Longimicrobium sp.: one gene and its partner. The protein of the gene in region 2 binds, or shares a complex with, the protein of the main gene of each other region. Links are inferred from orthologs where the notes say so. Each region holds a gene or a part of one and is shown on either strand. Other genes may lie near its edges.

Evidence for each region. Proteins that work in one complex are often made in the same cells at the same time.
Region 1: the proteins of groL (region 2) and metK are in contact, whole or in part, in a cryo-EM structure (PDB 8P4O), measured with the Escherichia coli proteins. The link is inferred for Longimicrobium sp. from one-to-one orthologs.

The regions. Positions count from the first base shown.
Region 1 is NZ_DATBNB010000473.1:153-3,658, forward strand. The notes cover bases 211-3,083. They hold metK (methionine adenosyltransferase), read right to left. Parts: upstream 2,284-3,083; coding sequence 1,138-2,283; downstream 211-1,137. UniProt on the Escherichia coli protein: Catalyzes the formation of S-adenosylmethionine (AdoMet) from methionine and ATP.
Region 2 is NZ_DATBNB010000497.1:2,673-7,247, forward strand. The notes cover bases 651-3,620. They hold groL (chaperonin GroEL), read right to left. Parts: upstream 2,971-3,620; coding sequence 1,330-2,970; downstream 651-1,329. Other genes in these bases: VIB55_RS13640 (ATP-dependent nuclease), read right to left, coding at 651-992; groES (co-chaperone GroES), read right to left, coding at 3,042-3,344; VIB55_RS13655 (hypothetical protein), read right to left, coding at 3,557-3,620. Outside these bases: more of VIB55_RS13640, read right to left, coding at 1-650; more of VIB55_RS13655, read right to left, coding at 3,621-3,793; speB (agmatinase), read right to left, coding at 3,914-4,575.

The DNA.
Region 1 (3,506 bases), on a different replicon or contig from region 2:
GGGGCGGCTGAGGAAGGGCGTGCCGAAGGTGTTGTCCACCACCAGCGGCACCCCGGCCGCGTGCGCCACGTCGGCGATGGCGCGGAAGTCGGGCACCTCCAGCTTGGGGTTGCCGATGGTCTCCACGTACACGGCCTTCGTGGTCTCGTCGATGGCGTCGGCGAACGCCTGCGGATCGTTGCCGTCCACGAAACGCGTGGTGATGCCCAGCCGGCCCAGCGTGTACTTGAGCAGCGTGAAGGTGCCGCCGTACAGCGCGGAGGAGGCGACGATGCTGTCGCCGGCCTGCGCCAGGTTGAGCAGCGCCAGCGTCTGCGCGCTCTGGCCGCTGCTGGTGGCCACGGCCGCCACGCCGCCCTCCAGCTCGGCGATGCGCCGCTCGAAGACGTCGGACGTGGGGTTCATGATGCGGGTGTAGATGTTCCCGAACTCTTTGAGCCCGAACAGGCTGGCCGCGTGGTCCGGCCCGTTGAACACGTACGACGTGGTGGCGTAGATGGGCACCGCCCGCGCGTTCGTGGCGGAATCGGCGCTCTCCTGCCCGGACTGCACGGCGCGCGTGCCCAGGCCCAGCTTGCGTTCTGCTTCGGTGGTGATGCTCATGTTCGTGTGATCCCTTCCGGATCTATGGGTACAAAAAAGCCCGGCCCTCTCCGTGAGTGGAGAGGGCCGGGCGGGTGGAATCGGTGTCCGGGGCTGTGCCCGGCGATCCTCGCGCTATCCGTGCGACCTGCGTGCACGTGCGCGCCCGTCCGTCTCTCCCGGGGGGAGGACGCACTGACACATGCACATGCACATCATCGCTACGGCGCGAATCGCCATCGTCTGCCCACGATCTTTCGTTCAGGTCACGCGCGGCACGATGCCGCCCGTCGAGCATGGCCCCCGAAGGGGCCTGGGTCAGGCGCGTATGTCATTCCGAAGGAGCGGCCACGCCCAGCCTGCCTCCGCCCGTCACCCGGCAGCGACTGAGGAATCCGCCACACACCTGCCGAAGCGCACCAAACCAGCCTCGTGGCGGATTCTTCAGTCGGCCCGGCTGAACCCGTACCGGGCCGCTACTGCCCGCCCGGGGCCTCCTTCAGAATGACAACGCGCGGGAGCGACGTTCGATCCACTCCCGTTCCAGCGTGAGTCCTACCGCTCCCAGGGCAGCTCGGCCTTGCCGAAGTGGCCGTAGTTGGTGGTCTTGCGGTAGATGGGCTGCAGCAGCTCCAGGCGCTGGATGATGGCGCCCGGCCGGAAGTCGAAGTTCTCGCGCACGTACTCGGCCGCCGCGCGGGCGTCGCCCGTGCCGAAGGTGTCGACCTTTACCGACACCGGCTGCGCCACGCCGATGGCGTACGCCACCTGCACCTCGGCGCGCTGGGCCAGCCCCGCCTTGACGATCTCGCGGGCCACGAAGCGGCAGAAGTACGCGCCGCTGCGGTCCACCTTGCTCGGGTCCTTGCCGCTGAACGCGCCGCCGCCGTGGCGCCCCATGCCGCCGTAGGTGTCGACGATGATCTTGCGCCCGGTGACGCCCGCGTCGGCCGAGGGGCCGCCCTGCACGAAGCTGCCCGTGGGGTTCACCATGATCCGCAGGTCGTCGTGGTACCAGTGGCCCAGCGCCTCGGGGATGATGGTGGTGGCCACCAGGTGGCGGATCTCGTCGCGCGACACGCCCGCGGCGTGCTGCGTGCTCACCAGCACGTCGGTGACGGCCACGGGGGTGTTGCCCTCGTAGACCACCGACACCTGCGTCTTGCTGTCGGGGCGAAGCCAGTCGACCGTCCCACCCTTGCGGTGCGTGGCCAGCGAGCGGGCCAGGCGGTGCGAGAGCAGGATGGGCAGCGGCATCAGCTCCGGCGTCTCCGCGGTCGCGTAGCCGAACATGATCCCCTGGTCGCCGGCGCCCTGCTCGCCGGACTCGCTGGTCTCCTCGTCCACGCCCTGGGCGATCTCGGCGGCCTGCGCCGAAAGGAAGGAGATGATCTTCACGGTATCGGCGTGGAACGGCTGGTCGGCATCCACGTAGCCGATCTCGCGGATGGCCTGGCGCACCACCTGCTCGTAGTCCACCTGCACGGACGAGGTGATCTCGCCGGCGAGCACCACGTTGTCTTCCTTGACCAGCACCTCGCACGCCACGCGGCTGGCAGGGTCCTGGGCCAGGTGGGCATCCAGGATGCTGTCGGCGATGAAGTCGCACACCTTGTCGGGGTGCCCCTCGGACACCGACTCGGAGGTAAAGGTATAGCTTACGGCGGCGGGCGCTTCGGTCTCGGTAACCACGGTGCTCATCGGCTCTCCTGCGGTAGAGCAGTGTTGGGGGATTGCGCAAAGGGCCCGCCATCCAGCCGGGCGGGCCCTCGCGACGCTTTAGGCGGATCTTCCGTTACGTGGCGGGCCCGCCAAGCTGTCTCTTCAAAGCGCCCGCCCCGCCCGCGCGCTGCCGCGCCAGGCCGGAATCCAGTGATCTCAAAAACGAAAGGGGGCCCTGAACGCGAATGCGCCGGGGCCCCCCGAGCGCTTTAGCACATTTATAACGCGGAGCAATCGCAACAACTCGCCGCGGCGCCCGTGAAGGCGCGACGGGATGATAGCCACGAACGGCCCATCGCGCAAGTGGCGGCGGCGAACGCGGCTCGATGCGGCCCGGGCCCGCGAAGCTGCGGCCCGGGCGGAACGCGGGCGGCCCTTCCGCGTATCTACCCCGCCGAAACGTTTCCGGTTAGTGTATCCGTCTGTCTGGACCCCGGCACCGGGTGCCGCGGGTAGATTGCCCGAACCCTGGGACACAATGCGCGATTCCCTGTTTTCCCGCACCGCCGCGCTGGTGCTTGCGACCGCCGCCGCCGGATGCGCCACCGTGCAGACCAACGAGACCATCCCCGAACCCGCCGCCCAGGCGGCCGTGCCCGGCGCCGCCGGCAACCCGCTGCTGGCCGAGTGGACGGGCCCGTACGGCGGCGTCCCGCCCTTTCACCAGGTGCGGGTGCAGGACTTCGAGCCGGCGCTGGAAGCGGCGATGGCGCAGCAGATGGCGGAAATCGACCGCATCGCCGCCAACCCCGCCGCGCCCACCTTCGAGAACACCCTCGCCGCGATGGAAAGCGCCGGGGCTGCGCTGGACCGGGTGAGCACCATCTACGGCGTGTGGAGCTCCACCATGAACGGCCCGGAGTTCCAGGCCGTGGAGCGCACCATGGCCCCGCGCCTGGCGGCGTTCAGCGACCGGATCACGCAGAACGAGGCGCTGTTCCGCCGCATCGAGGCGGTGTACAACTCGCCCCAGAAGTCCAGCTGGACGCCGGAGCAGCAGCGGCTGGCGTGGCGCTACTACACCAACTTCGTCCGCGCGGGCGCCCGGCTGGATGCCACCGCCAAGGCGCGCCTGTCGCAGATCAACCAGCGGCTGGCGGGGCTGTACACGAACTTCGGCCAGAACGTGCTGAAGGACGAGACCGACCAGTTCATCGTCCTGCGCGACACGGCAGAGCTGGCGGGGCTTCCGCAGTCCCTGC
Region 2 (4,575 bases):
CCAGCGCCATCATCGCCGCCTCGCTGCATGTGGGCCCGCGGCTGCAGAAGGCTCCGATAAACGAGCCGCTGCACGTGCGGGTGCAGGTGGGCTTCGGGCTCTTCGATCGCAAGGAAAGTGTGGTCGTGAAGGCCCTCCCTAACTGAACGGTCGAGTTCGAGCTGCTTCAACACCAAGAAGAGGAGGTTCGCGGAGCCGAGGCTCGCCTCTGCGATAGCCCTGTCCTGCTCGTCAATCAGCAGGCGGACCGCGCGGATAAGGCGGTCCGGGTCGGTAGGAGCGAAGCCGAGATGCACCGGGAAGGCGTGTACATCACCTACCATGGAGAGCAGTCTCCCGCTGATCTGCTGCCCGAGTTCGGCGATCTCCGGTGCCTCAGCGAGAACCCGCGCAAGTTCCTCGTAGCGACCCGCCAGGTCTTCCAGTGCATCGCGATCAAGTTCAGCGGCGACCTCGTCTAGGAGGGGGCGGAGCGGTGACCGGCGCCACGACGCTAGGCTGTGCTCGACGTCGCGAAGGGCTGGGAGGAGCACCAGGGGAAGTCGGCGTCGGGTCTCTGAATCTAGACGGTTGTCTGGATCGAGTCCTCCATACAGATGGAATTCGTAGTCGGCTTCTTTGGTTGGTACATGTGGGAGATCGCGTCGTGGTCCGAATTCGTATGTCAGGGCGGCGACCATCGGATCCGGCTGGATCAGGCAATCGCCAAGTTGAGCGAGGCAAGCGGGCTGGTCACGAAAGTCCGCGAGTTCGACCGAGACTACGATCCGCTCGTCTGCACGCGGGGGGCGCGGCACCCCATCCCAAAAATCGTCGAATCCGAGCATCCGGCCCGTGTCGGGGAGCGACGGATCCAAGACGAGACGCAACGCCGCAAGTAGGTTAGACTTTCCTACCTTGTTCTCCCCGACGAGAACCGCGTGTTCGCCCAGCGTTACGTCTAGGTGTCGGAAGTTACGAAAGTTCTGGATTATTATCCGCGAGATCCTCATCGGCGATATTCCTCTTAAATTTCGTCGCTGGTGTAAGGCCGGAACCTCCAGCCCTGTCGGAAGCTGTTGGTTAGCGCAAGAAGTTTCTATCACCCGGATCTCGGGCGGACAGCGCGCTTCGTAGAGCAGCGCTCACTGCATAAATTGGCCCACCACGCTCGTCGCCCATTCCGTCATCTCGCTGAGAACCCACAGTAGTGGGAGGAAGTGCAGGCCGCGAAAGGAGCCTGAACGCACCACCGCCCGCAGGGCATCCCTGCGGGCGGTGGGTACGGAATCCGGAGTTATCCGGTGAAACTCCCGGTGAGAGTTTGTAAACCCCTCACCGGCAACGACATCAGTACATGTCGCCCATGCCGCCGCCGCCGCCGGGCATGGCGGGGGCGCTGCCCTTGGGCTCGGGCTTCTCGGTGACCACGGCCTCGGTGGTCAGCAGGAGGCCCGCGATGGACGCGGCGTTCTGCAGCGCGGTGCGCGTCACCTTGGTGGGGTCGATCACGCCGGCCTGCACCAGGTCCTCGTACTCGTCGGTACGGGCGTTGTAGCCGTACGACGCGCTCTCGTTGTTGCGCACCTGCGCCACGACGATGCTTCCCTCGACGCCCGCGTTCGTGGCGATCTGGCGGATGGGCTCCTCCAGGGCGCGCTCGATGATGCGCACGCCGATGTTCTCGTCGGCGTCGTCGAGCGTGATGGCCTTGAGGGCCTTCTGGGCGCGCAGCAGGGCCACGCCGCCGCCGGGAACGATGCCCTCTTCCACCGCCGCGCGGGTGGCGTGAAGGGCGTCCTCCACGCGGGCCTTCTTCTCCTTCATGGCCGTCTCGGTGGCCGCGCCCACGTGGATCACCGCGACGCCGCCGGCCAGCTTGGCCAGCCGCTCCTGCAGCTTCTCGCGGTCGTAGTCCGAGGTGGTCTTGTCCATCGCGTTGCGGATCTCGGCGATGCGGCCCTGGATGGCCTGCGCGTCGCCCGCGCCGTCGATGATGGTGGTGTTGTCCTTGTCGATCACCACGCGCTTGGCGCGGCCCAGGTCGCTCACCACCGCGTTCTCGAGCTTGAAGCCCACTTCCTCGGTGATCAGCTGGCCGCCCGTGAGGATGGCGATGTCCTGCAGCATGGCCTTGCGGCGGTCACCGAAGCCCGGCGCCTTGACGGCCGCCACGCGCAGGGTGCCGCGTAGCTTGTTCACCACCAGGGTGGCCAGGGCCTCGGCCTCCACGTCCTCGGCGATGATCATCAGCGGACGGCCCATCTGCGCCACCTTTTCCAGGATGGGCAGAAGGTCCTTCATGGTGCTGACCTTCTTGTCGTGGATCAGGATCAGCGCGTCCTCGAGAACGGCCTCCATGCGGTCCGGGTCGGTCACGAAGTACGGCGACACGTAGCCGCGGTCGAACTGCATGCCCTCGACGGTCTCCAGCGTGGTCTCCAGGCCCTTGGCCTCTTCGACGGTGATCACGCCGTCCTTGCCCACCTTTTCCATGGCGTCGGCGATGAGGTTGCCGATCTCCTCGTCGCTGTTGGCCGAGATGGTGCCCACCTGGGCGATTTCCTTCTTGCCGGCCGTCTCCACCGAGATGCTCTTGAGCTCGGCGATCACCGCCTCGACGGCCTTGTCGATGCCGCGCTTGAGCGACATGGGGTTGGCGCCCGCGGTGACGTTCTTCAGGCCTTCGCGGAAGATGGCCTGGGCCAGCACGGTGGCGGTGGTGGTGCCGTCGCCGGCGAGGTCACTGGTCTTGGTGGCGACCTCCTTGACCATCTGGGCGCCCATGTTCTCGATGGCGTCGTCCAGCTCGATCTCCTTGGCCACCGACACACCGTCCTTGGTGATCAGCGGCGAGCCGAACTTGCGGTCGATGACCACGTTGCGGCCCTTGGGGCCGAGCGTGACCTTCACCGCCTCGGCCAGCTTGTCGATGCCGCGCTTCAGCGAGGCGCGCGCATCGGTGTTGAACGTCAGCTCCTTGGCAGCCATCGTTCGTATCCTCTTTTATCTGGGTGGAAAAATTTCAGTCAGTCAGAACGTGCGGCGGTCGCCGGGACGGTTCAGCCGACCACCGCGAGGACGTCGGACTCGCGCAGGATCAGGTACTGCTCGTTCTCGACGGTGACCTCGGTGCCGCTGTACTTCCCGTAGAGCACCTTGTCACCCACCTTCAGCTCCATCTCAACGCGCTTGCCGTCTTCCACGCGTCCCGGCCCAACGGCCATGACTTCGCCCTGCTGGGGCTTTTCCTTGGCCGTGTCCGGAATGTACAGACCGCCGCGCATCTGCTCGCTCTCTTCGAGCGCCTTGACGACGACGCGGTCCGCGAGCGGCTTGACCTTGAGATCGGTCGCGGTAGGCATCAGTGACCCTCCGTGGAACGTAGATGTGGTTGGTTGCTTTCTGTCAGCACTCGCACTCGGGGAGTGCTAACAGCCCGGGTAACATAACCCGTGGCCGCCCGCTGTCAAGCAGGCGGCGACAGGCCCAGCCCAGTGCATCCGGCGTACCTTTCAGCTTACGCCAGAGTGGCGGACATCTTGTCGGCGTGGCAGTCCTGTTGATGCTCGACCTGTCACTCCGCCGCGGCGCCGATCTCCTTCACCAGCACGTCATCGGACAGGTCGTCGGCCCAGCCGGCGGGCAGCTCCAGCTCCACGCTCTGCGCGCCTCCCGTGGGCGTGGCGATCACGCGGAAGCGATCGGTGCCCTCCACGCGCGCCGCCTCGCTCCTGCCATCCTCCGAGAGCCCGGCGTACGCCTCCACCAGGCTCCACGTGGTCCCGTCGCCATCCGTCACTTCACGCGGCATCGTTGCTCCTTCCAGGAAGAAAACTGCATCTCACGCGGAGGCGCGGAGGACGCGGAGGGAACAGAGACAAACCTCTGCAGTTCTCCGCGACCTCCGCGCCTCCGCGTGACCCCTTGTTCTTCAGCCGCGGCGCTTCGACAAGCTGTGGTACGCGATCATCTTGTACACGAGCTTCGCGACCACGAAGTCCGGCGCCGAGTTGCCGCCCATGGGCGCCAGCTCAACCACGTCCACGCCGATGACGTTCTTTTCCTCGAACACGCGGCGCAGCAGCTTCAGCGTGGGGTACCACCGCGGGCCGCCGGGCTCGGGAGTGCCGGTGGCGGGCATCAGCGACGGGTCGAAGTAGTCCACGTCGAAGGTGATGAACACGTCGTCGCCCAGGGCATCGAACGCGCGCTCCTGCCACGCGTCGTCGGCCCACATCTCGTCGGCGAAGATGGTGGTGATGCTGCCCTCGCGCTCGCGGATCAGCGCGCGCTCCTCGCTGGTGATGGCGCGGATGCCCACCTGCACCAGGTCCGCGCGGTCGATGCACTGCGCCATCACCGCCGCGTGCGAGAACGCCGACCCCTCGTACTCCAGCCGCAGGTCGCCGTGCGCGTCGAACTGCAGGATGGTCAGGCGGCGCCCCTCGCCCAAACGGTCCGCATGCGCCAGTACCGGCGCGCTGGTGATGCTGTGCTCGCCGCCCAAGCCGATGACGAGACGGTCCCCCGCCTCGGCGAGGATGGCGTCGTAGCACTCGCGCAGCTCGCGGACGGCCGACTCGGGCCCGGCGC